4 regions of the Mesorhizobium sp. M0152 genome follow, and region 3 is predicted to be linked to each of the others. Evidence: riboswitches for the same ligand, from Rfam matches in the RefSeq annotation. Region 3 holds a riboswitch; each other region holds the start of a gene.
The links. Region 3 has a riboswitch for cobalamin ahead of NKJ26_RS24100 (DUF1636 family protein). Riboswitches for the same ligand answer to the same signal wherever they lie in the genome.
Positions count from the first base shown of each region.

Region 1 (7,192 bases), on a different contig from region 3:
CAGATCGCCTATGCCAGGCAAGTCGTCACAGAGCGTTTCGCCGAGGCCAACATCCTTTTCGTCATCGACCAGCTGGTCAAGGGCGCCATCCGCGCCATCACCGGCTTGCTCGGCGGCGTTGCCGCCTTCCTTCCTATTCCGGGCCTGAGCGGCTTGGTCTCTTTCCTCAACACGGTGGTCCGCCTGTCGCTGACCTATGTCGACGAGATCATCCTCGGCTACAACATCCGCCTCAATTCGTCCTCGCCGTTCGAGACGGCCAGGCAAGGTGTCGTGCTCTACGCCCAGAACGGCAAGACCATGGTCAAGAACGCCGTCTGGCTGGCAGTCATCATGTGGGGCGTCTCCTTCGTGATTTTCCTGCTGATGCTGGCGCCGGCCGGCGCCATTCTTTTCCTGATGCCCGGCCAACTCGCCGGCTGGGCTTTCGTGCTCGCCATCGTTTTCGCCTGGGCTTTCAAGGCGGCCTTCATCGAACCCTTTGCCATCGCCTGCCTGATGCAGGTCTATTTCAAGACCATCGAGGGCCAGGTGCCCGACCCCGCCTGGGACGACCGGCTGGCCGAGGCGTCGTCGAAGTTCAGGGAGCTCAAGGACAAGGCGCTGGCCTCCTTCGGCGGCTCGCGCTGGGGCACGGCCGGCGCGACATCCTGATCCGCGGGGCTGGCGGTCGCAGGTGCGGGGCTAACCGGGTTGAGGCGCGCCACGGTGGATTTGAGCGGCGCCTCGCCTGGGCCGCCAAAAATCTCGCTCATGATCAATTCGGGCAGCGGCCGCCGCCGCCCCCAGCCATGCGTTTCGAGATCCGGCCTTGGCGCGAACTCCGAGACGCGGCCGACGCAGAGGTAAGCGACCGGCGTCACATGCTCGGGAATCGACAGCAGGCTTTTCAGCGCCTGCGCCTCGATGATGCTGACCCAGCCGACGCCGACGCCTTCGGCGCGCGCCGCCAGCCAGAAATTCTGCACCGCGCAGACCGTGCTGTAGAGATCCATCTCCGGATTGTGCCAGCGCCCAAGCGGCGAGTTCTTCGAGCGCTCGCGGTCGCAGGTGATGCAGATGTTGAGCGCGCTTTCGCAGATGCCTTCCAGCTTGAGCTTGCGATAGAGCGCCTGCCGCTCTGCCGCGATGGCGGGCAATTCCTGTTCGCGCGCCGCCAGGAACAGGTCGCGCACCTCCGCCCGTCGTGCGGCATCGCGAATGACGATGAAATTCCATGGCTGCATGAAGCCGACCGACGGCGCGTGGTGCGCGGCAAGCAGCAGCCGCGCCAGCAATTCGTCGTCGAGCGCTGTGGGCAGGAAATGGCTGCGCACGTCGCGCCGCGTGAACATGGCGCGATAGACCGCGTCGCGCGCCATCTGGTCAAATCCATCGCCCATAGGAGCGGTCATGGTGTCCGGCATCGCTTGTCCCCTTGCGATTGCTATGATGCCAGCCGCCTGACCATGCGGATGACGATGCCTGCCAGGCCGGTCTTCTGGCTCGGGATCAACCCGCGTCCGGTGCCTTCCCGTCATCGACAGTGGCATTTGCCGGCGCGGTCCCCCTTACAGCGTTGGGCACGCCACGGAGTTCAACCGTGTTCCCGATTCTCCCGCTTGCGCGGGCACCAGGCAGTGGCCGCGACCTTACGACGAAGCGCCGGCGCCGCCAATCCCCTCGGCGACATGAACAGGGCTCCGAACCCAGCTTGGCAAAAGGCCTGACGGCGGCCAATGCCGTCGTGCCGACAGCTTTTTGTGCGCCGGCAGCTGTTCACGGTAGGAATTTTTTCCTTGATACCGTGACCGCCGCTATGCTAGATATTCGTCCATGGTGCTGATTTGCGCGAATGACCCACCGCACAGGCGGGTTTTTCGTCTGATGGTTCTCAAACCAGCGCGCCGGCGAACGCTCCGAAGGAACCCGCTAACCCCGATTCGTGCCCTGGCGACAAGAATGGACGCAGGTGCGATTTCCCCAGCCATCAAGCCGCAACGCATGGCCATTGCGCCGTCAGGGCACTAGATAGAAAACATGGCCACCCGTCTCTACACCCATCCGATCTTTCTCGAGCACATCACGCCACCCGGCCACCCCGAGCGGCCTGATCGTTTGCGCGCCATCGAACGGGTGCTCGATGACGAAGCCTTCGCCGCGCTCGACCGCGTCAAGGCGCCTCAAGGCGATGAGGCCACCATCCTCTACGCGCATCCCGCCGACTTCGTCGCGCGCGTGCGCGCCGCCATTCCCGACGAAGGCATAGCTCGCATCGATGCCGACACCACCGCCAGCCCGAAGAGCTGGCAAGCGGCGATCACCGCGATCGGCGCCGCCAACGCTGCCGTCGACGACGTCTTTTCAGATCGCGCCGATAATGTTTTCGTCGCCGCCCGCCCGCCCGGCCACCATGCCGAGAAAACCACCGCGATGGGGTTCTGCCTGTTCAATACCGCTGCGATCGCGGCGCGCTATGCGCAGAAGAAGCATGGCATCGAGCGCGTCGCCATCGTCGACTGGGACGTGCACCACGGCAACGGCACGCAGGACATTTTCTGGGATGATCCGTCGGTGCTCTATTGTTCGACGCACCAGATGCCGCTCTATCCCGGCACCGGCGCGAAGACCGAGACCGGCGCCGGCAACATCGTCAACGCCCCGTTGGCGCCGCAGACCGGCAGCGAGGTCTTTCGCGATGCCTTTCTGTCGCGCGTCCTGCCGGCGCTAGACAATTTCGCGCCCGACCTGATCATCATTTCGGCCGGTTTCGACGCGCACCATCGCGATCCGCTGGCCGAGATCAATCTGACCGAGGACGATTTCGACTGGGCGACCGGCCAACTGATGCAGCGCGCCGCGCGCCACAGCGGCAACCGCCTCGTCAGCCTGCTCGAGGGCGGCTACGATCTGCAGGGATTGGCATTTTCGGTCGCCGCCCATGTCGGGCGACTGATGAAAGGATGAATGATGGCTGATGCGACCAACGAAGACGTCAAGGCGATGAGCTTCGAACAGGCACTCGAGGCGCTGGAGAAGATCGTCGATGACCTCGAGCGCGGCGACGTGCCGCTCGACCAGTCGATCCGGATCTATGAGCGCGGCGAAGCGCTGAAGGTGCATTGCGACCGGCTGCTGAAGTCCGCCGAGGACAAGGTCGAGAAGATAAGGCTGTCGCGCGACGGCAAGCCTGTCGGCACCGAACCGCTGGATGCGGATTGAGGCGTCCCCCAACGACGGTCTCGTCTCACCGACTTTTGGACACCATGATGATTAGGGATAAAGCTCGTCTCGATTGAAACGGCTCCACGGCAAGAGGAGATTAGGAAGCGATGTGCAGAAACATCAAGACCCTGTTCAATTTTGATCCGCCGGCAACCAATGACGAAGTCCGCGATGCGGCACTTCAGTTTGTCCGCAAGCTGAGCGGAACGACGCGGCCCTCGAAGCAGAACCAGCACGCGTTCGACCACGCCGTCGAGGCCATTGCCGCGTCGGCGCGCGAGCTGCTGGATTCGCTCGAAACCCATCAGCATCCCCGCAATCGCGAAGAAGTGGCGGCCAAGCTACGGGCCAAGGCGGCGATCCGGTTTGCCTTATCCGGCCAAGCAGCCATTGGTCGCTGACAAGGAGAGTTCATGAGCTTCTTTCCCGGGAAGGATCCCGAAGTAGGCGACGCCTTTGCCAGCGACCAGATCGAGCTGATGGTCATCCCGAACGCCAAGGATATTGGCGGCTTTGAGGTGCGCCGCGCCCTGCCGACCGCCAAGAGGCGCCTGGTCGGGCCTTTCATCTTTTTCGACCGCATGGGTCCGGCGATCCTGCGCGCCGGCCAGGCGCTCGATGTCCGCCCGCATCCGCATATCGGCCTGTCGACGGTGACTTACCTGTTCGACGGCAAGATCCGCCATCGCGATTCGCTCGGCACCGAGATGGTCATCCAGCCCGGCGACGTGAACCTGATGACAGCCGGCCGCGGCATCGTCCATTCCGAGCGCACGCCGGAAGAACTGCGCGGTGCGCCGATGTCGGTCTCCGGTCTCCAGACGTGGCTGGCGCTGCCGGACGACAAGGAAGAGGTGGCGCCGGTGTTCGAGAACACTGCCGCCTTGCGCCTTCCCGCGATCGATGCCGAGGGCGTCAGCGGGCGCGTCGTCATCGGCGATTTCCAGGGATTGTGGTCTCCGGTCAGGACAGCCTCCGACACGCTTTATGCGGACCTGCGCCTGGCGCCGGGCGCCAGCGTGAAGATCCCGCCCGATGCCGAGGAGCGCGCCATCTACACGCTGGAAGGCGAGGTATCGATTTCAGGCGATGTCTTTCCGGCGGAACGGCTGCTGGTGTTCCGGCCCGGTGACGAGATCGTCGTGTCGTCACAGGGTGGCGCCCATTTCATGCTGTTCGGCGGCGCTTCGCTCGGCTCGAAGCGCTACATCTGGTGGAATTTCGTATCGTCCTCCAAGGAGCGCATCGAACAGGCCAAGCAGGAATGGAAGACAGGCCGCTTCGATATCGTTCCCGGAGATGAGGAAGAATTCATCCCGTTGCCGGAAAGCTAGTGTACGTCGCCCAAAAGTGGCCCCGGTTTTGGGAGAACGACATGCATGAAACAACGACCTAAAGCCTGATCCGCACCGCCGCCAAGCATTTACTTTCGCCGGCCGGCGGCCTATCCCGCCCATGAACATACCGAGCAGGCCTACCCGTGAACGCAACGCCGCATACGCCGCTTCTCGACATGGTCCGCATCCCGGCCGACCTGCGCACGCTTGCCGAGAGCGATCTGCCGCAACTGGCTTCCGAGCTTCGCACCGAGCTGATCGACGCCGTGTCCCGCACCGGCGGCCATCTTGGCGCCGGTCTTGGCGTGGTCGAACTGACGGTGGCGCTGCATTATGTCTTCAACACGCCGGATGACAGGCTGATCTGGGACGTCGGCCATCAGGCCTATCCGCACAAGATCCTGACCGGCCGGCGCGACCGCATCCGCACCTTGCGGCAGGAGGACGGCCTTTCAGGCTTCACCCGTCGCGCCGAAAGCGAGTACGATCCGTTCGGCGCCGCCCACTCGTCGACATCCATATCGGCGGGTCTCGGCATGGCCGCCGCCCGCGATCTCTCCGGCGGCCGCAACAACGTCGTCGCCGTCATCGGCGACGGGGCGATGTCGGCCGGCATGGCCTATGAGGCGATGAACAATGCCGGTGCGCTCGATGCCAGGCTGATCGTCATCCTCAACGACAACGACATGTCGATCGCCCCGCCGACCGGCGCGATGAGCGCCTATCTGGCGCGCCTGGCCTCAGGCAAGGCCTATGTCGGCTTGCGCGACTTCGGCAAGAAACTGACCTCCTATCTCGGCAAGCGCGCCGATCGCGCGATCACCAGGGCGGTCGAGCATGCGCGCGGCTACGTCACGGGCGGTACTCTGTTCGAGGAGCTCGGCTTCTATCATATCGGTCCCATCGACGGTCACAATCTGGAGCATCTGATCCCGGTTCTGAGGAATGTCCGCGACAATGGCAAAGGCCCGGTGCTGATCCATGTCGTCACCCAGAAGGGCAAGGGCTATGCGCCGGCCGAAGCCGCCGCCGACAAATATCACGGCGTCAACAAGTTCGACGTCATCACCGGCGCGCAGGCCAAGGCGCCGGCCAATGCGCCAGCCTACACCAAGGTGTTCGCCGAGAGCCTGATCAGGGAAGGCCGCGAGGACGACCGTATCGTCGCCGTCACCGCGGCAATGCCGAGCGGCACCGGGCTCGACCTGTTCGGCGAAGCGTTCCCGGCCAGGACGTTCGATGTCGGCATCGCCGAGCAGCACGCCGTGACCTTCGCCGCCGGCCTCGCCACCGAAGGCTACAAGCCCTTCGTGGCAATCTATTCGACCTTCCTGCAACGCGCCTACGACCAGGTCGTCCATGACGTCGCGATCCAGAAACTGCCGGTGCGTTTTCCCATCGACCGGGCCGGCTTCGTCGGCGCCGATGGCGCGACGCATTGCGGCGCCTTCGACACCACTTTCCTGGCAACACTGCCTGGCTTCGTCGTCATGGCGGCCGCCGACGAGGCGGAACTGCGCCACATGGTGCGCACCGCGGCAAGCTATGATGACGGCCCGATCGCCTTCCGCTATCCGCGCGGCAACGGCGTCGGCGTCGATATGCCGGAGCGCGGCTCGGTGCTCGAACTTGGCAAGGGCCGCATCGTCAGGGAAGGCACGAAGGTCGCCCTGCTGTCTTTCGGCACCCGGCTGCAGGATTGTCTCATGGCTGCCGAGGAACTTGGCGCAGCTGGACTTTCCACTACGGTTGCCGATGCCCGTTTCGCCAAGCCGCTCGACGAGGATCTGATCCGGCGGCTGGCGCGCTCGCACGAGGTTCTGGTGATGGTGGAAGAGGGCGCCGTCGGCGGCTTCGCCAGTCATGTGCTGCAGTTCCTCGCCCATGAGGGCTTGCTGGAAAGCGGCCTGAAAGTGCGTCCCCTGGTGCTGCCCGACGCGTTCACCGACCATGCCAAGCCGGAAAAAATGTATGCCGATGCCGGTCTCGATGCCGCCGGCATCGTGCGCACCGTTTTCACGGCGCTCGGGCACACGGTCCGCGCCCAGCGCGCCTGACTCAAAACCTCAAGGACATGCCCCGGCTTGCGTCCTTAACGCGTTGGTAATGCTGCCGTTTGGCGTTTTGCTTACCGTGTCTCTTGGCCGTTTTTCAATGGCGCCCTGCTAGATCGGAACCAGGCAGGGAGACAACGACAATGAAGATGCTTCTATGCGGCGCGGCCGTCTTGGCGGTCATCGCGGCACCCGCCGCCGCCGAAACGCGTTACGACCGCAATCTCGAAAAAGCGGCGGTGGGCATCGTCGCCAGCAAGATGGGCGATATCCGCGGCGGTTTTTCCTACAAGCAGGTGCCGCAATTGGTCATCGCGCCGGCCGCGCCGGTCGAGCATCCGCGCAAGGAGGCAGCCGGCGATGTGGACGATGGCCTGTCTCCTGCCGTCGAGCGTCGGGCTTCGCGGAGGATCTTCTAACGCATGTCGCTCAAAAGTGGCTCCGGTTTTGAGACAACGACATGCGTGAAACAAATAGTGCATGTCGCTCAAAAAGTGACCCCGGTTTCGAGACAACGACATGCATGGAGCAAAGACCTGGAGCGCGTCGCATGAATCCGTTTCGACGCGACGCGCGCTAGAACCACATGTCGCCTAC
Region 1 is NZ_JAMYTH010000002.1:34,665-41,856, forward strand. It holds gene NKJ26_RS02340 (hypothetical protein) at 1-654, shown strand, start outside; partial or broken gene bluB (5,6-dimethylbenzimidazole synthase) at 738-1,406, opposite strand; cobalamin riboswitch at 1,454-1,632, opposite strand; gene NKJ26_RS02350 (histone deacetylase family protein) at 2,020-2,946, shown strand; gene NKJ26_RS02355 (exodeoxyribonuclease VII small subunit) at 2,950-3,201, shown strand; gene NKJ26_RS02360 (DUF2277 domain-containing protein) at 3,312-3,605, shown strand; gene NKJ26_RS02365 (pirin family protein) at 3,618-4,538, shown strand; gene dxs (1-deoxy-D-xylulose-5-phosphate synthase) at 4,685-6,598, shown strand; gene NKJ26_RS02375 (hypothetical protein) at 6,739-7,014, shown strand; gene NKJ26_RS02380 (GFA family protein) at 7,172-7,192, opposite strand, start outside.
Region 1: linked by a shared signal. The riboswitch ahead of bluB (5,6-dimethylbenzimidazole synthase) and the one ahead of NKJ26_RS24100 (DUF1636 family protein) in region 3 are both predicted to bind cobalamin.

Region 2 (7,192 bases), on a different contig from region 3:
AAGGTCCGCCCTGAAGCGCCCGGCCGGCGAAATATCGTCCGAATCGAGGAAAGACACGAAGTCTGCGTGCCGCGGCAATTGCAGCAGACCGGCGTTGCGCGCCTTTGTCACTCCGCCATTGGTTTGCTGGACAAGACGGATGCAGGGAGCCTCCTCGATCAGCGACCGGATAACCGCGGCCGAGCCGTCGGTGGAACCGTCATCGACGACGATGATGTCGAGATCGGCTGCGTCGCGTTGCCTGAGCAGGGAGCGCAGCGCCGGGCCGACATGATCTTCACGATTGTAGACCGGCATGATCACGCTCAGTTTCATGCTGTGCCCCGCATCATGAAATCCGCGATCGTACCGGCTATCTCCTGCGGCTCTGTCCCCAGCGACAGCCGGTAGCACGGCAGAAGGCGCGTGAGGTCGCTGAAAAAGCGGAAGCCACTTTCGCGCTCGCCCGGCATCTGGGCGATACCGGACGGTGCCAGTGCAATCATGGCTTCCTTTCGCGACAGCGGTATGATCGAACTGGCCCTGCCTCCGCTGATATGTGGCACCACCAGAGCGGTGATGTCCAGATTTGACGGCATCGGCCGGGCCGCTATGTCGCCAATGTGGAACTGATGCTTGCCTTGCCAGTTGAGCGGGCCGTACGACGTCAGCCTCCGGTCCAGTCCCAGGCGACGAAAACCCTCCGGATCCTGTTTGAGCGTGGCGAACAGGGGATAGGCGGTCACTGCCGCAGCCATGCCGATCAGCACATAATCGTCGCCGACACTGTCGAGCCGGTTGAGCAGCCCGGCGACGACCGTTCCCGATTTTCCGGCCCCACCCGAGCCGGCAAGCAGGATGCCCTTGCCGTCGATGCCGAGCGTTCCTGCATGGGCGAGCCGCATGCCGCGGGCCGCATATTCCCAATGCAGAAAGGCCCGCAGCGGCGCACCCGGCTCCCAGGGTGGGAAGGCGTCGGCCGAGGCCATCAATTGCACGCCAACGCCATGTTGCGGATCGTAGAACTGCCAGAAATCCAGATCGTGAAAATAGTTGCCACGCAATCCTGCCTCGGCCAGCCGGCTGGCGAAAGCATGAGGAGTAAAAAACGCCCGGCCCCAACCTGCCGGTGCGGGGACGCCCTCTATTTGTGGATCGGCGACGAAAATGCTGCATTTGCCGGGTCCGGCAACCGGCGCCGGAACGAAAGCCTGTTCGACGGCGCTCGCCAGGACTCCCGCGCCCATACGCACCGTGATCTCCAGCCGGGGCAAATGAACCTTGCGAGTGACGTGATAGTCGCCGGCCGCGCTTTCCGCTGCCGCCAGCACGTGACGCGCATAGTCGGGCAGGGTTTTCAGCGTGATGCTAGACATGGTCGCCCGGCCCCCGTGGTCGCCTGATAACAGCCGTTCAGGTTGCCTGCTTGACCGCCGGCCAGCCGACGGGCTCTTCCACCTCGTGGATGGGGTCGACCAGGATCAGGTCGGCGAGGTCGTCATGGATCTCGACGTGGAGCGGGTCGCCGGCACGGGCCAAGTCGGCGAGCAAGGTCTCGGAAGGCATCTGCGCCGGTGCATCGGCGGCAGGTGCGAGCAAGCCGAACTCGAGGAGTTGCGCAACGAACCGGCCGATCTCGGAGGCGGTCACCTCTCCAACTCGGGTCGCCGCTCCGATCAACTGAACGGGCGGTACGCCGGATGACAGCGCCTCCCAGATCCTGCTGCCGGAATCGGAGAAACCAAAATACTTGCCATTCGAGAGGTCGAGCACCACGGCTTCGCCGTCGAAAGATTCAAAGACGATGTCGCTGCTCGCGACCGTGTAGACGTCGGAATGACCCATCGGTGTTGTCCCGCCCTGCAATTGCCACAGCCAACCCGCCGGCTGGTGCGACTGCTTCCCCTACAACGCCTGTAAACACCGGGTTCTTTCTTGGCAAGGCACGGGCTCGGTTCGGGTGCTCGCCGCTTACGCCTCGATTTCCAGCGCCGACAGCGGCTTCGAGCAGCACGCCAGGATGAAGCCATCGTCGACCTCGTGATCGAGGATGCCGCCATTGTGGCTCATCTCGACAGCGCCGGAGACTTTCTTCACCTTGCAGGTTCCGCACAGGCCGAATTCGCAGGCGGCGGGAATTCGCACGCCCGAGGCGCGCGCCGTCTGCAGCACGGTCTGGCCGGCGACGCAGTCCGCATCGACATCCGAAAGCGTGAACCGGATCGGCGTCACGGCCTCGACAGGGCCGGCAGTACCGTCTTCTGCCGGTGCTGTGAACGGTGCCGGGATTTCCTCCACCATCGGCGCGGCAAAGCTCTCCTGGTGATATTTCGTCATGTCGAAGCCGGCTGCCTCGAGCATGCCGCGTACCGCACGCATGAAGGGGTCGGGACCGCAGCAGAAGATTTCGCGCTCACGGAAATCGGGCGCCAGCAGCGGCAGCCGGATCGCGTCGATCCGGCCCATATGCCCGTACCAGCCCTCGCGGCTAGACCGCTCTTCGATCATGAAGCCGAGTGACAGGCCCGGCATATGCCCGCCGAGCAGTTCGAGCTCCTTGCGAAAGATGATCTCTTCCGCGCGCCGCGCGCAGTTGACGAAGCCGACGTCGGTCCATGGCGCGCAGTCGTTCAACCAGCGCAGCATCGACATCATCGGCGTTACGCCGGAGCCGGCCGAGATGAACAGATATTTGGCCGCCGGGTGGCTGTGCAGCGAAAAGTCTCCGGCCGGCCCATAGGCCTTGACGTGCGAACCGGGCCTCAAATGTTCGAACATCCAGCGTGTGCCGACGCTGCCGGCCTGCGCCTTTACCGTCACCGCGATCGAGAACGGCCGTGACGGTGAAGACGACAGCGTGTAGGTGCGCATCAGCGGCCCATCGGCGGTCGGCAGCTCCAACGTCACGAACTGGCCCGGCTTGTAGCGGAACCAGGTCTGGTTGTCGGAACGGAAGGTGAAGGTCTTCACGTCGGGCGCCTCGTCGCTGACGCCGATCACTTCCAGCACCTGCAGCCGGTCGTTCCAGGGTGCCATCTGGTCGAGATGACGATAGAGGCCAAGGTCCGTCATCGCATTCATCCTCTTGTCCCCTGTGTTCCGTGCATCGCTTGATCCCAAGACGCTGCGTTTTTGCAGCCAAGCGTGTCCGCTTGGCTACAAAAAAAATTGCTCTAGGCGACGCTACGCAGGGCCGGCCTGCCATCGCCGGCCAGGCGCGGGCCGATGAACGACGAATACCATTCGACGAACTGGATGACGCCACCTTCGTGCAGTTCCGAATAGGGACCGGGCTCGTAGGCCGGCGACAGAATGCCGAAGGCGTTTTCCTCGACGATGCGGCGGTCCTGGTCGTTGGTCTCCGTCCAGACATGGGTGAGTTCGGCGAGATCGTAGTCGACGCCTTCGACCGCATCCTTGTGCACCAGCCATTTCGTCGTCACGGCGGTTTCCGTGGCACTGATCGGCAGCACGCGGAAGGTGACGGCGTGGTCGCCGAGGATGTGGTTCCAGGTTGTCGGATAGTGGTAGAGCAGCAAGGAACCGATCCGATCGGTGGCAACGCTGTCTGACAGGTTCTTCTTGACCGCGCGCTTGCCCGTCATCGTGTAGCTGACGGCATCGCGCAGCAGCGGCGCGCGGGTGGCGCGGTATTGCCCGGCCGGATCGATGCGGAACTTGCTCGGCAGGCCGGCCGCCTCGCATTTCGCCCAGTGCGCCAGCATTTCCGGGTCGCTGTCGGCGCCTTGCACGCCGGTCACCGTAGGCGCTTCCGGAAACGTCTTGCAGAGTTCGGGATGGTTGCCGGCGCAGTGGTAGCACTCGCGGTTGTTTTCCCAGACCAGCTTCCAGTTGCCTTTCTCGACGATCGTACTCTCGAAGGCGACTTTTGCTTCGCTGAGCCGGTGCGGCTTGAGATAAGGCTCTATCATCGCCCGCATCGGCGCGAAATCCGCCGGCTCCTTGGCCAGGCAGATGAAGATGTAGCCGGCCACGCTCTCGCAGGCGACCGGCTTCAGGCCGAACTGGCTCTTGTCGAAACCGTCGGCCATCTGGCGGGCGAAAAGCAGGCGCCCATCCAACTCGTAGGTCCACTGATGATAGGGGCAGACCAGCTTGGCGGCCGTGCCTTTGTCGGAGTTGCAGACGCGGCTGCCGCGATGGCGACAGGAATTGTGGAAGGCGTTGATCTTGCCTTGCTGGTCGCGGACAAGGACGACCGGGTAGTCGCCGATCTGCGCGGTGATATAGCTGCCCGGCTTCGGCAGTTCGCAGTCATGGCCGATGAACAGCCAGTCGCGATACCAGATCAGCTCCATGTCGAGCTTGAAGAAATCGGGGTCGGTGTAGAAGGGCTGCTCGAGCGAGAAACCGCCTCTGCGGTTCTCCAGCAGCCTCAGCATGTCGTTGCGCACATCCATGTCCTGTCCTCGCGTTAAGGACTGACTATGGTGGTGATGGAGGAAGGATTGGACGCAGGCCAGGGCGAGCCGGCATGCATCATCCGCCTCTTGACCGCCCACCGCGATCAGTCGAGTCTAGAATCTCGGCTGGTTTCCGGGCTCTGGAGTTGTCCTTGCGGACGATCGCGACACCTTCCCAGGCTTGCACCCAGTGGTCTCCCGTTGCGATTTGAACTCCACCACCGTTGCGGGGGCAGCGCCGGATTCTGACCGGCTTCCCAATTCTCTGCCCCGTCGTCACGAAGCGGCACCTGAGATGGCGCGATCTAATCACGACACGCGTCGTGGCGTCGGCATGAAAACGACATCGCATCCATGCGGCGCGACACGCATAAGCGATAGTTCGATCGAGGATCGGGGCTCTTGAAATCGTCTCATCGCCGCCCCGCCGGGGGTCGGGTTTCGATCTTTGGCAGAAGCAAAAAGGGCTAACGGTTTCGAAAAGTGACTATTAGCAGCGCCTAAAATCGAACCGAACGGTTCGTTTCTGTTGACGGTGCGTGCAGGACAGTGTGAACACTCGGCCTCCGACACAGTTGGTGATGGGAGTGGAGCTTTCATCTAATCATCTGATATTTAACGGGAAAAATCGCAAGTAGAAGGTTTTGGCCCAGTTTCAAGAGGTGGATTCATGGTCCAGTCGGAACAACTTCGTGATTGGCAATGACCAGATGACTTTCCCACATCGGGGCTGTCCGAACGACGCGATTTCCTCCCAAGACACGCCGCTAGACGGACGGGAAAATACTGGAGTACCTAAAATGAAAAAAATTGTCCTCACTGCCGCCGCCCTTCTGGCCATTTCCGGCAGCGCCTTCGCCATTGGTAGCGACCACTATGGTTCGAACGCCCCGGCAGCCACTGCTGTCGACAGCTCGTACACCGCTTCGGTCAAGAAGTCGGAACCGGCTGCTCAGACGCCTGCTCAGGGCAGCGACCGCAACCTCTTCGGCAACAACTAACAACCGATTGCCAGCAGGTGGCCGGCTCGCCCGCCGCCCTGGTGAAACCAAATTCAGGAGACTTGAAATGAAGACGATCATTCTTGCTGCCGCCGCCGTTCTGGCCATCTCCGGCAGCGCCTTCGCCGATGGCGGCAACTATGGCTCGAACGGCGCCAACCAGCCCGCGGTTACTTCGACCGACAGCTCGTATACGGCTTCGACCCAGAAGTCGGCTCCGGCTGAAAAGCAGCCCGTCCAGGGCGCCGATCGTAACCTCTTCGGCAATAACTAACAGCCAATTCCCCGTGGACGGCGGGCTTCCCCCCCGCCCCGGTGGAACTTGAAATTCAGGAGACTTGAAATGAAGAAGATCATCCTCGCTACCGCCGCCGTCCTGGCTATCTCCGGTAGCGCTTTCGCCGGCAGCGACAATTTTGGCTCCAATGGCGCCAACCAGCCTGCCACAACCGCTGTCGACAGCTCGTATACGGCTTCGACCGGCAAGTCGGAGCCGGCCACGCAGGCGCCTGTAACCCAGGGCAGCGACCGCAACCTGTTCGGCAACAACTAACATCTGACCGCAAGGCGGCGGCTTGCCGCCGCCTTGGATTAGCGAATACGGAGTATCAAAAAATGAAAAAGATTGTTCTCACTGCCGCCGCTCTTCTGATTGCCGCCGGCAGCGCCTATGCCCGCAACGACAACGTTGGCGGCACCGACATCAACAAGCAGGCGACCGTCAACGTCGACACCTCGCACACGGGCTCGATCCGCAAGAGCGAGTCGCCCGTCTACAAGCTGCTCAATTCGGCGGGCGACGTACCGAAGTCCGCCCCTCAGGGCAGCGACCGGAATCTCTTCGGCCGCTAACAGCCGAAGCTGATTTCCAAAAAAAAGCGGCGGGCCTGGGCTCGCCGCTTTTTCGTTATCGGGACGTGGTTCCGTCTCAGGCCGCTTTCGCTTCCGCTTCATGAAGCGCGAAGGACCGCCCCTCGGTGTCGAATATATGCAGGTCCTCGCCATTGGCGCTCAGCCGCAATGTCGAGCCGCGCTTGACCTCGACATTGCCAGGCAGCTTGGTCACCAAGGGCAGATCGGCGCGGCCGATATCGATGTAAACGAGCTGAACCTCGCCGAGCTGTTCGACATAGTCGACCGTCCCTTCGAACAGATAATCGCCACCGCTGGCGATGATCAGATCCTCCGGCCGTACGCCGAAGCTTACCGCCGTCCCCTTTGCCGAAGCAGGCGTCGAGATCGGCACGGTTGCCTTGCGACCGCCGACATGGCTGACGATTGTCGCGTTTCCGGTCCTTTCGATGGTCGCCGGCAGGATGTTCATGGCCGGTGAGCCGATGAACTGGGCGACAAAAAGATTGCCTGGCTTCTTGTACAGATCCATCGGCGTGCCGACCTGTTCGATATGGCCGTCCTTGAGCACCACGATGCGGTCGGCCAGCGTCATCGCCTCGACCTGGTCGTGTGTGACGTAGATCATCGTCGTGTTGGGCATCGATTCCTTGAGCTTGGCGATCTCGATACGCGTGGCGACGCGCAGTGCCGCATCGAGGTTCGACAGCGGCTCGTCGAACAGGAATACTTTCGGATTGCGCACGATGGCGCGGCCAATGGCAACGCGCTGGCGCTGGCCGCCCGACATCGCCTTGGGCAGGCGGTCGAGATATTTGGTCAGCTGCAGGATTTCCGCCGCCTGGCGCACGCGCCGGTCGATCTCGGCCTTGCTCTCCTTGCCGATCTTCATCGAGAACGCCATGTTGTCGTAGACGGTCATGTGCGGGTAGAGCG
Region 2 is NZ_JAMYTH010000030.1:29,009-36,200, reverse strand. It holds gene NKJ26_RS24805 (glycosyltransferase family 2 protein) at 1-315, opposite strand, end outside; gene NKJ26_RS24800 (serine kinase) at 312-1,355, opposite strand; gene NKJ26_RS24795 (PqqD family peptide modification chaperone) at 1,393-1,824, opposite strand; gene NKJ26_RS24790 (FAD-binding oxidoreductase) at 1,951-3,051, opposite strand; gene NKJ26_RS24785 (aromatic ring-hydroxylating oxygenase subunit alpha) at 3,153-4,400, opposite strand; cobalamin riboswitch at 4,511-4,713, opposite strand; gene NKJ26_RS24780 (DUF680 domain-containing protein) at 5,204-5,404, shown strand; gene NKJ26_RS24775 (DUF680 domain-containing protein) at 5,472-5,678, shown strand; gene NKJ26_RS24770 (DUF680 domain-containing protein) at 5,748-5,957, shown strand; gene NKJ26_RS24765 (DUF680 domain-containing protein) at 6,020-6,256, shown strand; gene NKJ26_RS24760 (ABC transporter ATP-binding protein) at 6,333-7,192, opposite strand, start outside.
Region 2: linked by a shared signal. The riboswitch ahead of NKJ26_RS24785 (aromatic ring-hydroxylating oxygenase subunit alpha) and the one ahead of NKJ26_RS24100 (DUF1636 family protein) in region 3 are both predicted to bind cobalamin.

Region 3 (7,192 bases):
GCCCGCCGCGCCGCCATAGGCATGCGAGGTGGCATCGAGATAGGCGCGGCCGATTTCCTCGCGCGCCGTCCAGTCGCCGCCCGACAAGAGGTCTTCGATGCCGGCCCCGTAGGTGCCGGGCGAGGTGCCGAAGATGCGCGGGCTGACCTTGCCGTCGGCCCGTGCCTTGGCCGCCAGCGGGTTTTCCGAGTCCTCCTCGTCGCGGGTCGCGACCGCGTTGGCGGCGGCGTCGATCAGCGCGATCTGGGTCGGGAACATATCGCGGAACAGGCCCGATATGCGCCAGGTGACGTCGACGCGCGGGCGGCCGAGCGCGGCCGGCGGCAGCACCTCGATGCCGGTGATGCGGCCCGTCGCGGCATCCCATTGCGGCCGGCAGCCCATCAGCGCCAGGCCTTGCGCGATCTCCTCGCCGCCGGTGCGCAGCGAAGCCGAGCCCCAGAGATCGATAACCAGCGAGCGCGGCCAGTCGCCATGCGACTGCATATAGCCGCGCACCACTTCTTCCGCCGCCGCTCGGCCCAGATCGTAGGCGGTCGGCGTCGGCATGGTTCGCGGGTCCGACGTGAACAGATTGCGGCCAGTGGGAAGCACATCGGAGCGGCCACGCGCCGGCGCGCCGGCCGGCCCGGCCTTGACATGGCGGCCGTCGAGCGCCGCGAGCAGCGCCGTCTTTTCCGCCTCCGCGCTTTGCCGGCGCATGGCGTCGGGCTCGTCCTCCGGGGCGCGGCCATAGATGTGCAAGCCGTCCTTGATGGCGAAATCCTTGAGGTCGCAGAGCCAGGCGTCGATGCGGCGCAGCGCTTCGTCAGGCGCGTCGGTCCTGGCGACGCCGGCTTCGGAAGCAAGTCCGGTCTTTTGCGCGGTTTCGACGATCAGCCTGGCCAGGCGGTCGCGGCGGCGGCGGTCGAGCCCGTCGGCCTGGGCATATTCGTCCACCAGCCGCTCAAGCTTGTGCTGGTCCTCGTCCAGCCCGGCGCCGGTCAGCGGCGGCGGCAAATGGCCAAGCGTGACGGCGGCGATGCGCCGCTTGGCTTGCGCCGCCTCGCCAGGATTGGAGACGATGAAGGGATAGATGACGGGCAGCGGACCGGTGACGATCTCGGGAAAACAGCTTTGCGAGAGCGCGACCGTCTTGCCCGGCAGCCATTCCAGCGTGCCGTGCGCGCCGACATGGACAAGCGCATGGACGCCCAGCGATCTGCGCAGCCACAGGCCGAATGCGATCAACGCATGGCGCGGCGGCAGCGTCGGGTCATGGTAGTCGGCGCGGCGATCGGCCGAGCGGCCGCGATCGGGAGCGAGGGCGACCGTGATGTTGCCGAAGGTGGCGGCGCGGAAGGGGAAGTGCTTTTCGCTTGATAGTTTGCGCGAGGCGCCCCCCTCTGTCCTGCCGGACATCTCCCCCTCCAGGGGGGAGATTGGCTGTGTCGCTGTTGGCTCACTCCCCGCAACCTTGGAGATTGGAGAAATCTCCCCCCTGGAGGGGGAGATGTCCGGCAGGACAGAGGGGGGCGCCTCGCGCAAACCTGTCTCGTCTTCCGCTTTTCCCCAAGCAGCCTCCACAGCAGCGATTGCGGCTCTCGGCAACTCTGTCGAGAAGGCTATGTAATCCTGCAAAGCCAACTCGTGGCTTGCTGTTTCCAGCAAATCCAGCAACCCACGCGGCGTCTCCGGGATCCCCCCAACGGCATAGCCCTGTCCCTTGAGATCATGCAGCATGGCGAGCACACTCGACGGCACATCCAGCCCGACGGCATAGCCGGTGCGACCCGGCGCGCTGGGATAATCCGGGATCAGGATAGCCAGCTTGCGCTCGGCGCGGGGCGTTTCTTGCAACCTGATGAACGCCGCGACGCGCTCCGCCACTTGCGCGACGCGATCCGGTTCCGGCCGGTTGGCGAAGGCGCGGTGGCCAAGCGCCGGGTCGGTCTCGCTCTCGCCCTTGAAGGAAATGGCGCCGGCGAGGATGCGCCCGTCCAGTTCGGGCAGCACGACGTGCATGGCGAGGTCGGCGGGCGCCAGGCCGCGCTGGTTATTTTCCCAGACGTCGCGGCGCGTGGTGGCGACGATGACCTGGAAGACGGGCACGCCGGCGCGGTCGAACAGGGTTTCGACGCCCGGCTCGGCGCCGGATGCAAAGGCGGTCGCGGTGATGATGGCGGCGGGTTTCAACTGGGCAATCGCGGCCTCGACAAAGGCGAGTGACGCTGGGTCTTTGAGGCTGGAGACGAAGATCGGCACGGGAACCATGCCGCGCTGGCGCAGCGCATCAAAAAGCGAATCGATCGGTGCGACATCGGCGGCCAGCAGCATCGACCGGTAGAACAGGATGGGGATGACCTTTCCCTCCCCCTCGAGGGGAGGGTGGCCCGCAGGGCCGGGTGGGGTCGGTGCGACCGGACGTGGCGCTTCTTGATGCCGCCGCGCCTCAGAGCGTTGGCGCGCAGTGGAGAGGACCCCACCCCCGGCCTGCGGCCGGACCCTCCCCTCGAGGGGGACGACGCCGTGGTTCGGCTCATAGTAACCCGCCTTGGGCACGCTCACCGGCTCGGCAAGCTCGCCATCCTGCCCCGCCAACCGCGCCAATCTCCGCACCAGCGCGCTCATGTTGGCCGGGCCGCCCTCACGGAAATAGGCCAGCAGGCCGTCGAGTTCTTCGCGCGGCAGCGTCGAGGCTTCGATCAGGCGCAAATCCTCGTCGTGGCTCTCGCCGGGTAGCAGCGCCAGTTTTATGCCGCGTTCGCGGGCGATCGAGGCGAGCTGGTCGCAGCCGTAGCGCCACCAGTCGTAGCCGCCGAGGATGCGCACCAGGATGATCTTGGCGTGGCGGGCGACGCTGTCGACCCAGAGGTCGACGGACATTGGATGGCGCAGGTCACGCAGTGCCGCCAGCCGCATCGAAGGCAGGCGATCCGCGTCGGCCTTCCACGCCGCCGCCAGTCCGGCGAGATCGCTGTCGGTGAAGGACAAGGCCACTATGTCCGCCGGCGTCTGCCGCAGATCGACCGGCTCGGCGAGATCGTCGAGCGAGGCGGAGGTCGTGGTGAGGATATGCATCGCGGCCCGTGCTTTGCGTCAGCCGGCGAGTATACGTTCGATCGCCGGGCGGTTCAGCCCCTTCAGGCCGATGACGACGAGGCGCGAGCGGCGATCATCCTGCGCCGTCCAGGCGCGGTCATAGTAATGGTTGACGCGCGGCCCGACGGCCTGCAGCAGCAACCGCATCGGCTTGCCGCCGACCTCGACGAAACCTTTTACGCGCAGCACGTTTTCTTCCTCGGCGGCGGTGGCGACGCGTTTTGCCAGCTCGTCCGGATCGGCGATCGAGGCAATGTCGACAATGAACGTGTCGAAGTCGTCGTGCTCATGGTCGAATGCGCCGTCATGATGGGACTTACGGTTCTCGATGTCGTCCTCGACGGCGAGACCGAGCCCGAGCAGTACGGAGGGATCGACCTTGCCCTGCGAAACCGGCACGATCTTCACGGCGCGGGCGGAGTGCTCGTTGATGATGGCATTGGCGCGGGCAGAACCGGCCTTATCCATCAGGTCGCTCTTCGACAGGATGATGAGGTCGGCGCAGACGATCTGGTCCTCGAACACTTCCTCGACCGGGTCGTCATGATCGAGCGTCTCATCCTTGGCGCGCTGCGCCTGAAGGGCGTCCATGTCGTTGGCGACGCGGCCTTCGGCCAGTGCCGGTCCGTCGACCACGGCAATGACGCCGTCGACAGTCACGCGGCTCTTCACCGTTGGCCATTGAAAAGCCTGGACCAGTGGCTTGGGCAGAGCGAGGCCGGAGGTTTCGATCAGGATATGGTCGACCTTCGGCGTCAGTGACAGGATCCGGTCGAGCGCCGGGACGAAATCGTCGGCGACGGTGCAGCAGATGCAGCCATTGGCCAGTTCGACGATGTTTTCCTCCGGGCAAGTGTCGATGCCGCAGCCCTTCAGGATCTCGCCGTCGATGCCGATGTCGCCGAATTCGTTGACGATGATGGCCAGCCGCTTGCCGCCGGCGTTTTCCAGGAGATGGCGGATCAGCGTCGTCTTGCCGGCGCCGAGAAAGCCGGTGACGACGGTGCAGGGAACGCGGGAGAAATTGGCGGCGGAAACTGGGACGGTCATGTCTGGTCCTTCAGCATGTCGAGGGGAGGAATGCGGGCGACGAGGCCGCGCTTGAGGCTATCGGGTCGGCCGCGCCATGGGATGAGGCCGTCCGTGGATGTGGCGAAGAGTTTTGCGCCGGTGACGAGATCGGCGCCGCTGGTCGCGGTCAGGTCGCCGAAGACGTAGCTCCAGCAGCCGTCGCGCAGGATGGCGGCGCTGAGCCGGCGCTTGCAATTGCCGAGGCATTCGACCGTGCGGATGCGGATAGTGTCACTGGCTGCAGCCTGGCGCGTATCTTCGGCCAAACGTTCGCCGGCACGGGGATGGGCGTCGGAACCGGTTTCGTCGCGGCAGGAGGCGCAGACGATCACGGTCACGCCCGTCAAGGCATCGCCATGACCCGACCTGATATCCGTTGTCTCAGCCGGAAAACCGCTGTCGCGTCCCAAATCTGGCTCCTTGCCCGGAAAACCCGCCAGGCGATCGGATTCTTGTACCTCAGACGGCAGGTCTCCTGGCTCGCGGGTCATCGCCTTGGGTAGCCGCCTTCCCGGGAACATCCCAGTGGCTTTCGGCCTTGGCTCTTCGCTTACAGTTGCGGGGACAGCCGCGGATTTGGGATTTTGTCCCGCACCGCATTCCCTCTTGGCTCCTCCCTTTGAAGAGAAGAGACCGTCTGACCGGATTTAGGCTTGTCGGGACAGCCGTGTCAACGCACGTCTACGACGCGGCAATGTCGGCGAGGGGCTGTCCGAGGTCGCCGGCCGGCGTCACTTCGATGCGTTCGAGCCCGAGCCAGCCTTGCATCTGCTTCAGCTCCTCGAACAGTTCGGCGGCAGTCCCGGCCGGCGCGCCGGGCTCGGCATAGGCGGCGTGGACGCGCAACACGCTGGCCGGCCGGTCTGCCTTGAGGTCGACACGCGCCACGATCCTGTCGCCGAGCAGGAACGGCAGGACGTAGTAGCCATACTGGCGCTTTTCGGCCGGCGTGTAGATCTCGATGCGGTAGTGGAAATCGAACAGCCGCTCCGAGCGCGACCGTTCGAAGACGACCGGATCGAACGGCGCCAGCAAGGCGCGGGCTTCGATCTTGCGCGGCAGGCGAGCGTCCTTATGGAGATAGGCCGGCTTGTCCCAACCTTCGACGCGCACCGGCAGCAATTCGCCTGTTTCAACCAGTTCCTCCAGCCGGCCTTTCATGTCGGCGGGAGACAGCCGGAAATAATCGCGCAGGTCGCCGGACGTTGCCACGCCGTGGGCGCGGGCGGAGATGCGCAGCAATTCGCGGTGCGCGTCCTCGGCGGCAGGCACCGGCAGGTCGAGGATCGCCTGCGGCAGCACGCGCTCGGGGAGATCGTAGAAGCGCTCGAAACCGCGGCGGTGCGCCGTGGTGATGCGCCCGGCCCAGAACAGCCATTCGAACGCATGCTTGGCATGACTCCAGCCCCACCAGCCGCCCGAGCCCTTCTGGCCTTCCAGCGCCGAGGCGGCGATCGGCCCGCGCTCGGCGACCTCGCGGTAGATCTCTTCGATATAGGCGGCGTGCTCGCGGCCCCATTTGGCGAGGCCCAGGTACATTTCATCGCCGCGTTCGGCGCGCTCCATGCGCCAGCGCATCAGCGGGTATGTCTGGACCGGCAGGAAGGAGGCCTCGTGCGCCCAATATTCGAACACCGTGCGCTTGCGCGTCACCGCGGCGTTGTCGAGCAAAGCAAAGGGGTAGGCGCCAAGGCGCGAATAGAGCGGCATATAATGAGCGCGCACCACCGCGCTGACGGAATCGATCTGCAGCAGGCCGGTGCGGGAAAGCACGCGGGCGAAGTGGCGGCGGTCGGGCGTTCCGGCAGGGCGGGGATCGGTGAACCCTTGAGCGGCGAGCGCGATGCGCCGGGCCGTGGCAAGCGAGATTTTTTCCTTCATCCTCAGGCGACTCTGATGGGGTTGGAGCGGGGCAGGGCTGTGATTCCGCGGGATGCTAGCAGGGTTTTGGCGGCATATATGTCAGGAGAGAAAAGTGGAGTAAAAAGCGAAGGAAATCAAACAGGAGCGGATCGGACCAGTTTTCCTCGATATGCCATCCAGCACCGTGTTTTGAACAAGGTTTGACTTGCTTCGCTGGAAGTGCTGCGCTAACCCTCGCCGCGTTGCAGCATAGGCCCTTAAAACGGTTCAGCGGTTAAACTGTCACGCTTCCGCATTAAGGTCCGGTGCTGTAATCAAAATGGATTGGCGCCAACGGAAAGCCGCAGCATGAACGCACTGTTGAGTTCGTACTTGCCCATCGTCCTGTTCATCGGCGTGGCGCTGGTTGTCGGCCTGGCGCTGCTGGCCGCGCCTTTCTTGGTGGCGTACCGCAACCCCGATCCCGAGAAGCTTTCCGCCTATGAATGCGGCTTCAACTCGTTCGACGACGCCCGCATGAAATTCGACATCCGTTTCTACCTGGTGTCGATCCTGTTCATCATCTTCGACTTGGAAGTGGCCTTCCTGTTCCCGTGGGCGGTGTCTTTCTCGAAGATCGGCATGCTCGGTTTCTGGTCGATGATGGTGTTTTTGGCGGTGCTGACAATCGGCTTTGCCTATGAATGGAAAAAAGGAGCGCTCGAATGGGATTGAGCGACAGTTCCGGCACGCTCGTCGCGCCGAAGCCAAAGGGTCTGATCGATCCCAATACCGGCAGGCCGGTTGGGTCCGATGATCCGTTCTTCCTCGAGATCAACAACGAACTCGCGGACAAGGGCTTTCTCGTCACCTCGACCGAAGCGCTGATCACCTGGGCGCGCAGCGGCTCGCTGATGTTCATGACGTTCGGCCTTGCGTGCTGCGCGGTCGAGATGATTCACACCTCGATGCCGCGCTACGACTCGGAGCGGTTCGGCGTCGCTCCGCGCGCGTCCCCGCGCCAGTCCGACATCATGATCGTCGCCGGCACGCTGACCAACAAGATGGCGCCGGCGCTGCGCAAGGTCTACGACCAGATGCCGGAGCCGCGCTACGTCATCTCGATGGGTTCCTGCGCCAATGGCGGCGGCTACTACCACTATTCCTATTCGGTGGTGCGCGGCTGCGACCGCGTCGT
Region 3 is NZ_JAMYTH010000028.1:46,223-53,414, reverse strand. It holds gene NKJ26_RS24110 (cobaltochelatase subunit CobN) at 1-3,060, opposite strand, end outside; gene cobW (cobalamin biosynthesis protein CobW) at 3,079-4,131, opposite strand; gene NKJ26_RS24100 (DUF1636 family protein) at 4,128-4,562, opposite strand; cobalamin riboswitch at 4,601-4,805, opposite strand; gene NKJ26_RS24095 (winged helix-turn-helix domain-containing protein) at 4,834-6,033, opposite strand; gene NKJ26_RS24090 (NADH-quinone oxidoreductase subunit A) at 6,364-6,729, shown strand; gene NKJ26_RS24085 (NuoB/complex I 20 kDa subunit family protein) at 6,720-7,192, shown strand, end outside.

Region 4 (7,192 bases), on a different contig from region 3:
AGCGCCGCCTCCGGCGTTGCAGAAAGGTCTTTCCCGGCAAGCGCGGAGCCGGCAAACCGTGCACTGAGATAGAGCAGATAGCAGCCTCCGATGAACTGGATGACATTGAGAGCACTCGGCCAGGCTTTCAATACCGTTGCAACGCCGGTCGAGGCGAGCACTGCCCACATCCAGGAGACAGAGACGACGCCGGCAGCCAGTGCAAGCGCTGCGACACGGCCCCGGCTCATGGCAGTATTCATGATGGCAAGATTGCTCGGCCCTGGACTGGATGCGGCCAGAATGTAGGCCGAGAACGCCATTATCAGGGGAGTGCCCACCGAGGGATCGATGATCATGGCTATCTGCTCATCTGAATAGGCTGATCACATCGGCTGGAAGCTGCTTTAGCACTGCCAAAACCTCTGACCGCGCGTCCTCGGAAAGTGACCTGATGGGCAGGGGAGGTGAAGCATGGCAGATCTCCAATGCCTCCGCCAAAGCATAGACAACCCGCAGGCCGGAATACCGTTTAAACAGAGCCCAGAGCGGCTCGAGGCTGGCATTGATCCTGCGCGCCTCGGCCGCATCGCCCCTTTGTGCAGCCCTGACGATCTTCAAACAGGCATCGGGAAGAAGTCCGCCAATGACACTGTACCAGGTATCCGCACCTGCAATCATCGCCTCGGTGCACTGCGCGTCTCCACTGTAGCCGATCGAAAAGCCGTCTGGCACCTGTGAGCGCTGGTCCTCCAGATGGCGCTGGGTTTCGGCCGGGCCAAAACCGGGGTTTTTGATGGCGACGATCCCGGGCACCCGAGACAGCCTTTCGACCAAGGCGGATGAGAACCGAAAATGCGTTGTTCCGGGATTGTCATAGATGCAAATCGGCAAACCGGATTCCAATGCGACTGTTTGGAAATGCTCGAACACTTCATCCTCGGTCAGAGGTGCGTACGACACTGCAGACAGCAAGCCGGCTGTCGCACCGATCGCTTTGGCATCCTTGGCATGTTGCACGGTTTCGTCCGTCCTCAGCGCTCCAATCCCGACCAACAAGGGAATATCAGCACCGACTTTATCGATGGCCACCTCAATTGCGCATTGGCGCTGTTGGCGCGACAGGAACATGTAACTGCCCGTGCTTCCCAACAGGCCGATAGAATCGACCTTTGCCTCCATCAAGCGCGCAAGAAGTTTTTCCAATGCGGGCTCATCGATATTACCGCCGCGATCAGCGGGGGTGATGGGAAAAGCGGACAAACCGCGCAGGAAAGTCATTGTGTCTCCAACTCTTTGGCCGTTGAACTGTAAGCCGACGGTCCGGCGTTGATGTCATTTACATTGCCAACTGGCCTTGGATATAGCGCCAGTTCTCGTCAATGTTGCCAGTCCAGTTAGCTTTTGGCGATGCGAGGTCCGGCCTCGCAAAGGGGGGAGGCGCGGGACTGTTAAATCTTTCCGACTTGGAATTCACGCTAACGTCATGCGAAATGATCTCTTGCAAGATTGTAGAAAAAAGCGGCGCCACGTACGAGGATGTCATCGTTGAAGTCATACGTCGTCGAGTGCAGCCCGGAACTGTCACCGTTGCCGATGAGCAAATAGGCACCGGGGACCTTGTTCAGCATGAACGAGAAATCTTCGCTGAACATCATGGTTCTGTCGCAAACTTTTCGGAAAGGTCATTTGCTGCATGACGCTTGCTCTTTTTTCCGGGAGTTTGTCATGTTCAAAGGCCGCCATTTTGATCGATCCGTGATCCGGCTCTGTCGCAAACCTTTCCGTAAGCGGAGCATGGCAAGAAAAACGCCTCAGCTGTGGAGGAGCACGTGATGTCCAAGGGCCGCCATTTCGACCAGTCGGTGATCCTGCTGTGCGTGCGCTGGTACCTGGCCTACACTCTGAGCCTGCGCGATCTGGAAGAGATGATGGCCGAACGCGTTGAAGGTCGACCACTCCACTGTGCATCGCTGGGTCGCCCACTTCTCGCCGCAGCTGCTGGAGCGCTTCAACCGGCGCAAGCGTGTGGTCGGCAGCAAGTGGCATATGGACGAGACGTACATCAAGGTCCGCGGCCATGGATGTATCTCTACCGCGCTATCGACATCCTCGGCGACACGGTCGAGTTCTTCTTTAGCGAGAACCGTGACCTGGTGGCGGCCCAACGCTTCCTCCGCAAGGTGCTGACGCGCCATGGCCGGCCGGAGCGCATCGTCATCGACGGCGGCCAGACCTGGCGTTCTGGTGTTATCGAAGTTGGCCGGCGCGGCCGAAGACTTCGGTGAGGACGCCCTGCTGGTAGATCCGAGGCTCCCCGATGAGATAGCTGCAGCGATCTCAAGAGCGGCCAGCATGCCGCGCGAAGAACGCATCCAACGCTGGCGGGGGATGATGGATAAACTTGAGGCGTATACAATCCACCATTGGTCAGCGGACTTCGTTCGGCAACTGGACAAGAGCCGGATTACCGTGCCTGCGGACCACTTCCACTATCTCGGCTTGGGCTGGATGAGCGAGGCCTAAATGCCTTCCTTCGGACCGAGCCCGAATTGCACACCGCGCTGATGCGTGCACTGGATAAAAACTGGGTCCTGCCGACCATATGATGCAGAATATGAAGCACGCGAGCTTTGCCGCAATTCCGCGTCCCTCGACTGCCTAGCGCTTTGAGATGAGATACTTATACTTACCGCCTGAATGACGCTTAAAAAGCTTATCGGGACACAGTCGTGCCTTGCTCTTTGGACCGGGCCCCGGCCAGTGTGGTCTCTTGCCGCCGAGCGCAGTTACCACCGATTGCCTAGTCACCAGGGGTCGTGGTCACGACCTGGCGTGCCATTTCCCCCCGCACCATGGTTTGGCGTTCACTTCGAGACAACCGCTTCTGCCATGCACGCATCACTTTCGGCCCACGATTGCATCGTTAAACATCGCCACCAATGCCATCTTCTGCATTCGACCACGTTGTCACTCCCATCCATCTTGTCCGAAATCCTTCATGGATGAACGGTGAGGAATGTCGCAGCCTGACAGGAAACCATTATGAACAATGGTGGCGGGGGTGCCAGCGACGGCAATGGGCGGACTGAATATTTCAGAATGAAGACAAGGTGTAAAAGAGCGAATACATAACGACATAAACATTTCGTTATGCGATATTGACAAAGTGCGGACCGCTGTGATTGTCTGCGGGTTGTGGTTCTCCGCACGGCGCTGCCGGAGCGGAGCTAAGAGGGAAGCCGGTGCGATGCCGGCGCTGCCCCCGCAACTGTTAGCGGCGAGCCAACCCCACTCATGTCACTGAGGCGAATACCCTCGGGAAGACGGGTAGAGGCTATGACCCCGCGAGCCAGGAGACCTGCCACGGCGAATTACGTCCACGGGCGGGGTGTCTCGGTGGCCGCTGCAACCCGGCGTTGGTGCCGGCCTGCTAGCGCCTTCCTTGTCACCGACGCCCCAACCATCGGGGTATGACATGACTGTCTCTCAGCAAATTCCTGTAGCAACGCTCGGCGTGCCGCGCATCGGTCGTCGGCGAGAACTGAAATTCGCGCTTGAAAGGTACTGGTCCGGAAAATCTTCCGCCGCCGCCCTTCTCAGGACGGCGAAGGCGCTCCGTGCCGCTAGCTGGGAGGAGCAGCACGATCGCGGCGTGTCGAAAATCCCGTCGAACGACTTCTCGCTATACGACCATGTGCTCGACACCGCAGCCATGGTCGGCGCCGTTCCATCCCGTTACGGCTGGAATAGCGGCGAGGTCCCACTTGACATCTACTTCGCAATGGCGCGCGGCAACCAGGGTCAGACGGAGGGTTGTGGACACGCTGGTCACCAGCAGGCGGCTCATGGGCCTGATGTAACCGCGATGGAAATGACCAAGTGGTTTGACACCAACTATCACTACATTGTGCCGGAACTCGACGATGATCAGACGTTCGCCCTCTCGTCAACGAAACCGGTCGATTACTTCCTCGAGGCTAAAGCTCTCGGCATTCACACACGCCCAGTCATCCTTGGACCCATCACCTTCCTCAAGCTGGCGAAATCGCCTGCCGAAGGGTTCGGTCCCATCGCGCTCCTATCGCGGCTGCTGCCCGTCTACGAGCAACTTCTGCAGAGGCTGAAGCTGTCGGGAGCCGACTGGGTGCAGATCGATGAGCCAGCGCTTGTCCTCGATCTGAACCCGAACGAACGAGCTGCGTTCGAATTCGCCTATGGACAGCTGTCGAAAGCCGCGCCCGAGCTGAAGATCATGCTGGCTACGTATTTCGGGCCGCTGGGAAACAATCTCGAAACCGCGGTTTCTCTGCCCCTGGCTGGGCTGCATATTGATCTCGTGCGCGCTCCCGAGCAGCTGGAAACGGTGGGTCGGCTCGCTCCGAAGGATCTGGTGCTCTCGCTTGGCTTGATCGATGGCCGCAACGTCTGGCGTGCGAACCTGCCCGCCATTCTCGACCGCATCAAATCGATCGTCGCCGGCTGGCCCTTGGACCGCGTCGAGATCGCGCCTTCTTGCTCGATGCTGCATGTGCCGATCGACCTGCGCATGGAGACGGAACTCGACGCCGACATCAGCTCGTGGCTCGCCTTCGCGGCCCAGAAGACCGACGAATTGGTGTTGCTGGCCCGGGCCCTGTCCCAAGGCAGAGATGCGGTGGCTGGCGCGTTGAAAGCGTCTGCCGAGGCTGCCGCCACGCGCGTGACATCCACGAGGATCCATGACCCGCTTGTTCAGGGGCGGATCGCCAGCATTGACGATAGCATGAAGCGACGAGAGAGCGCTTTTGCCGAGCGCTCCAGAGTCCAAGCCGGCTCACTCGGGCTGCCGCCGTTCCCGACGACGACCATCGGGTCCTTCCCGCAGACGCCGCAGGTACGCAAGGCGCGGGCCGCTCATGCGAAGGGCCAGCTGAGCTATGTCGACTACGAGACGTTCCTGAAGAAGGAGATCGAGGCTGCAATTCGCTGGCAGGAAGAGATCGGGCTGGACGTGCTGGTGCACGGTGAGTTCGAGCGAAACGACATGGTACAGCATTTCGGCGAGCAGTTGTCCGGCTTCGCGCTCACCCAGCATGCCTGGGTACAAAGCTATGGGTCGCGCTACGTCCGTCCCCCCATCATTTTCGGCGACGTATCGAGGCGCAATCCGATGACAGTGCGCTGGTGGCAATTCGCCCAGTCGCTTACGGAAAAGCCTGTTAAGGGAATGCTCACAGGCCCAGTGACCATTCTCAACTGGTCTTTTGTTCGCGACGACGTACCCCGCTCCGAATCCTGCCGCCAGATCGCGCTCGCCATCCGCGACGAAGTGACGGATCTCGAAAGGTCCGGCGCAAGGATAATCCAGATCGATGAGGCCGCGTTTCGCGAAGGATTGCCACTGCGCCAGTCTGACTGGAAAGTCTATCTCGACTGGGCTGTCGAATGCTTCCGGATCGCTTCAACGGGTGTAAATGACGCGACTCAAATCCATACCCACATGTGCTATTCGGAGTTCAACGAGATCATCGACGCGATCGCTGAAATGGATGCGGATGTCATTTCGATTGAGACCTCGCGCTCGAAAATGGAGCTGCTGGACGCCTTCACGAGCTCCAAATATCCGAACGAAATCGGTCCCGGAGTCTATGACATTCACTCACCACGCCTCCCGGGAGTCCGTGAGATTTCGGATCTCGTCATGCTTGCCCGCGAGCGACTGTCGGATGCCCAACTGTGGGTAAACCCGGACTGTGGCCTCAAAACACGTAAATGGGAGGAGGTCCGCCCTGCCCTCATGAACATGGTCGCTGCAGCACGTGCGCTCCGGGAGAAAGCGTAGGCCTGATGCTTCTCCTTCCTCACCATGACGTGAGTTGCCGGCTGCCGCATGTCGGCCGTAAATGTGCCAATACGCGATCACATCCTTTGAAATAAGTCACTCGAGCGAGAATGAGCACTTCCCTTCGGCACGTAATCGCGCAGGAAATATCAATTTGGACGATACGCTTTAATATCGGCTCCTTCGGAACATACAGGCCGCGCCGCTCGGAAAATCGTACATGCGTCTTTCTTAAACTAGACCGCCTGTCGCGTTCGCTCAGGTGGCGACCTGCGCGTCTGTCCGCTTCCCCAGTCGATTAGCGCAGACTACGGGTCGAGGTGGCAGGATTCGGATGTTGCCAGCGTCCCGCCAATTCGGAAAATCGGTAAGGCCTTGACCCTCGCCAGCGCCCGACTTAGCTTCTATAAGCAACTTGCGTAGGGATCTGGTGTGCAGCCCGATGACGACGAACTCATCCTGGACGCGGATATTTCGGAGGACCCATGCCTCCTCTTTGACGTGGTCACGCCCGATGGCGTGCTTCAGCTCTTGGGCAACGTGGAGATGGGCAGTAATCATCTTGTCGTCCGTGACCTGCATATTGGGGGCGATGCCGAGGTCCAGTGGGGATGGTCCAAATTACGCAAGCTCGGTCGAGTGATCGCGGAGAAGCTTAATGTCGACTACATCGAAATTCATGGAGCGGTTCGGACAACGGGTGCGAACCCGGGACGTCGTCCTGGTGTCGTCAGGCTCTCCCGTCCGACTGAGCCTCAGTTTTCTTCACGGCGCGAATACTCCTGAGGCCGCCCGGATTCTCGTCAAGAGACAGTTGCCACTGAGGACGGCCCACGCGATACTCACGGAGATGGTCGATCACGGCAAGGCGTTCGTGACGGTTCCTTGCGTCGACGACCTATTGGCACTGAAGAATGAACTGTCGTCCGCAGGCGTGATCGCGAAGGTTCATGCGCCGCGGCCGATAAGTGTTCGCGAAGTCCGGGATCGCACGAAGCTCTCTCAGGAGGCATTCTCGGTGAGGTATGGCCTCGATCTGGCAACGCTTCGAAACTGGGAGCAAGGTCGCTCGAAACCGGATGTAGCGGCGAATACTCTCCTTTGGACCATCGCCCGGAATCCGGAAGCAGTCGAAGAATCGCTGGACATGGAGGACGGAGTGGCTCCCCCATCGCCCTAAGGGGGGCCGGTCACTCCGGCGCGCGGCTATTCGGCCGCCAGCGCGATGGCTGGCCGCCGCGCGGTATCGACAGCGCGCGAGCGTCATGCGTCAGACACCTTCCTTGGCATGTCGCACGCCAGATCCCACACATGATTCCATCGCAACGAGCTGGTGACGGAAGCAGTGTCTGCACTTTGGAAACGAGCCATTTGCTTCTCATGGACGTC
Region 4 is NZ_JAMYTH010000044.1:16,954-24,145, reverse strand. It holds gene NKJ26_RS28665 (LysE family translocator) at 1-338, opposite strand, end outside; gene NKJ26_RS28660 (dihydrodipicolinate synthase family protein) at 349-1,260, opposite strand; gene NKJ26_RS28655 (M20/M25/M40 family metallo-hydrolase) at 1,464-1,637, opposite strand; partial or broken gene NKJ26_RS28650 (IS6 family transposase) at 1,815-2,255, shown strand; gene NKJ26_RS28645 (trehalose-6-phosphate synthase) at 2,176-2,505, shown strand; cobalamin riboswitch at 3,162-3,362, shown strand; gene metE (5-methyltetrahydropteroyltriglutamate--homocysteine S-methyltransferase) at 3,458-5,803, shown strand; gene NKJ26_RS28635 (hypothetical protein) at 6,236-6,589, shown strand; gene NKJ26_RS28630 (helix-turn-helix domain-containing protein) at 6,654-6,983, shown strand.
Region 4: linked by a shared signal. The riboswitch ahead of metE (5-methyltetrahydropteroyltriglutamate--homocysteine S-methyltransferase) and the one ahead of NKJ26_RS24100 (DUF1636 family protein) in region 3 are both predicted to bind cobalamin.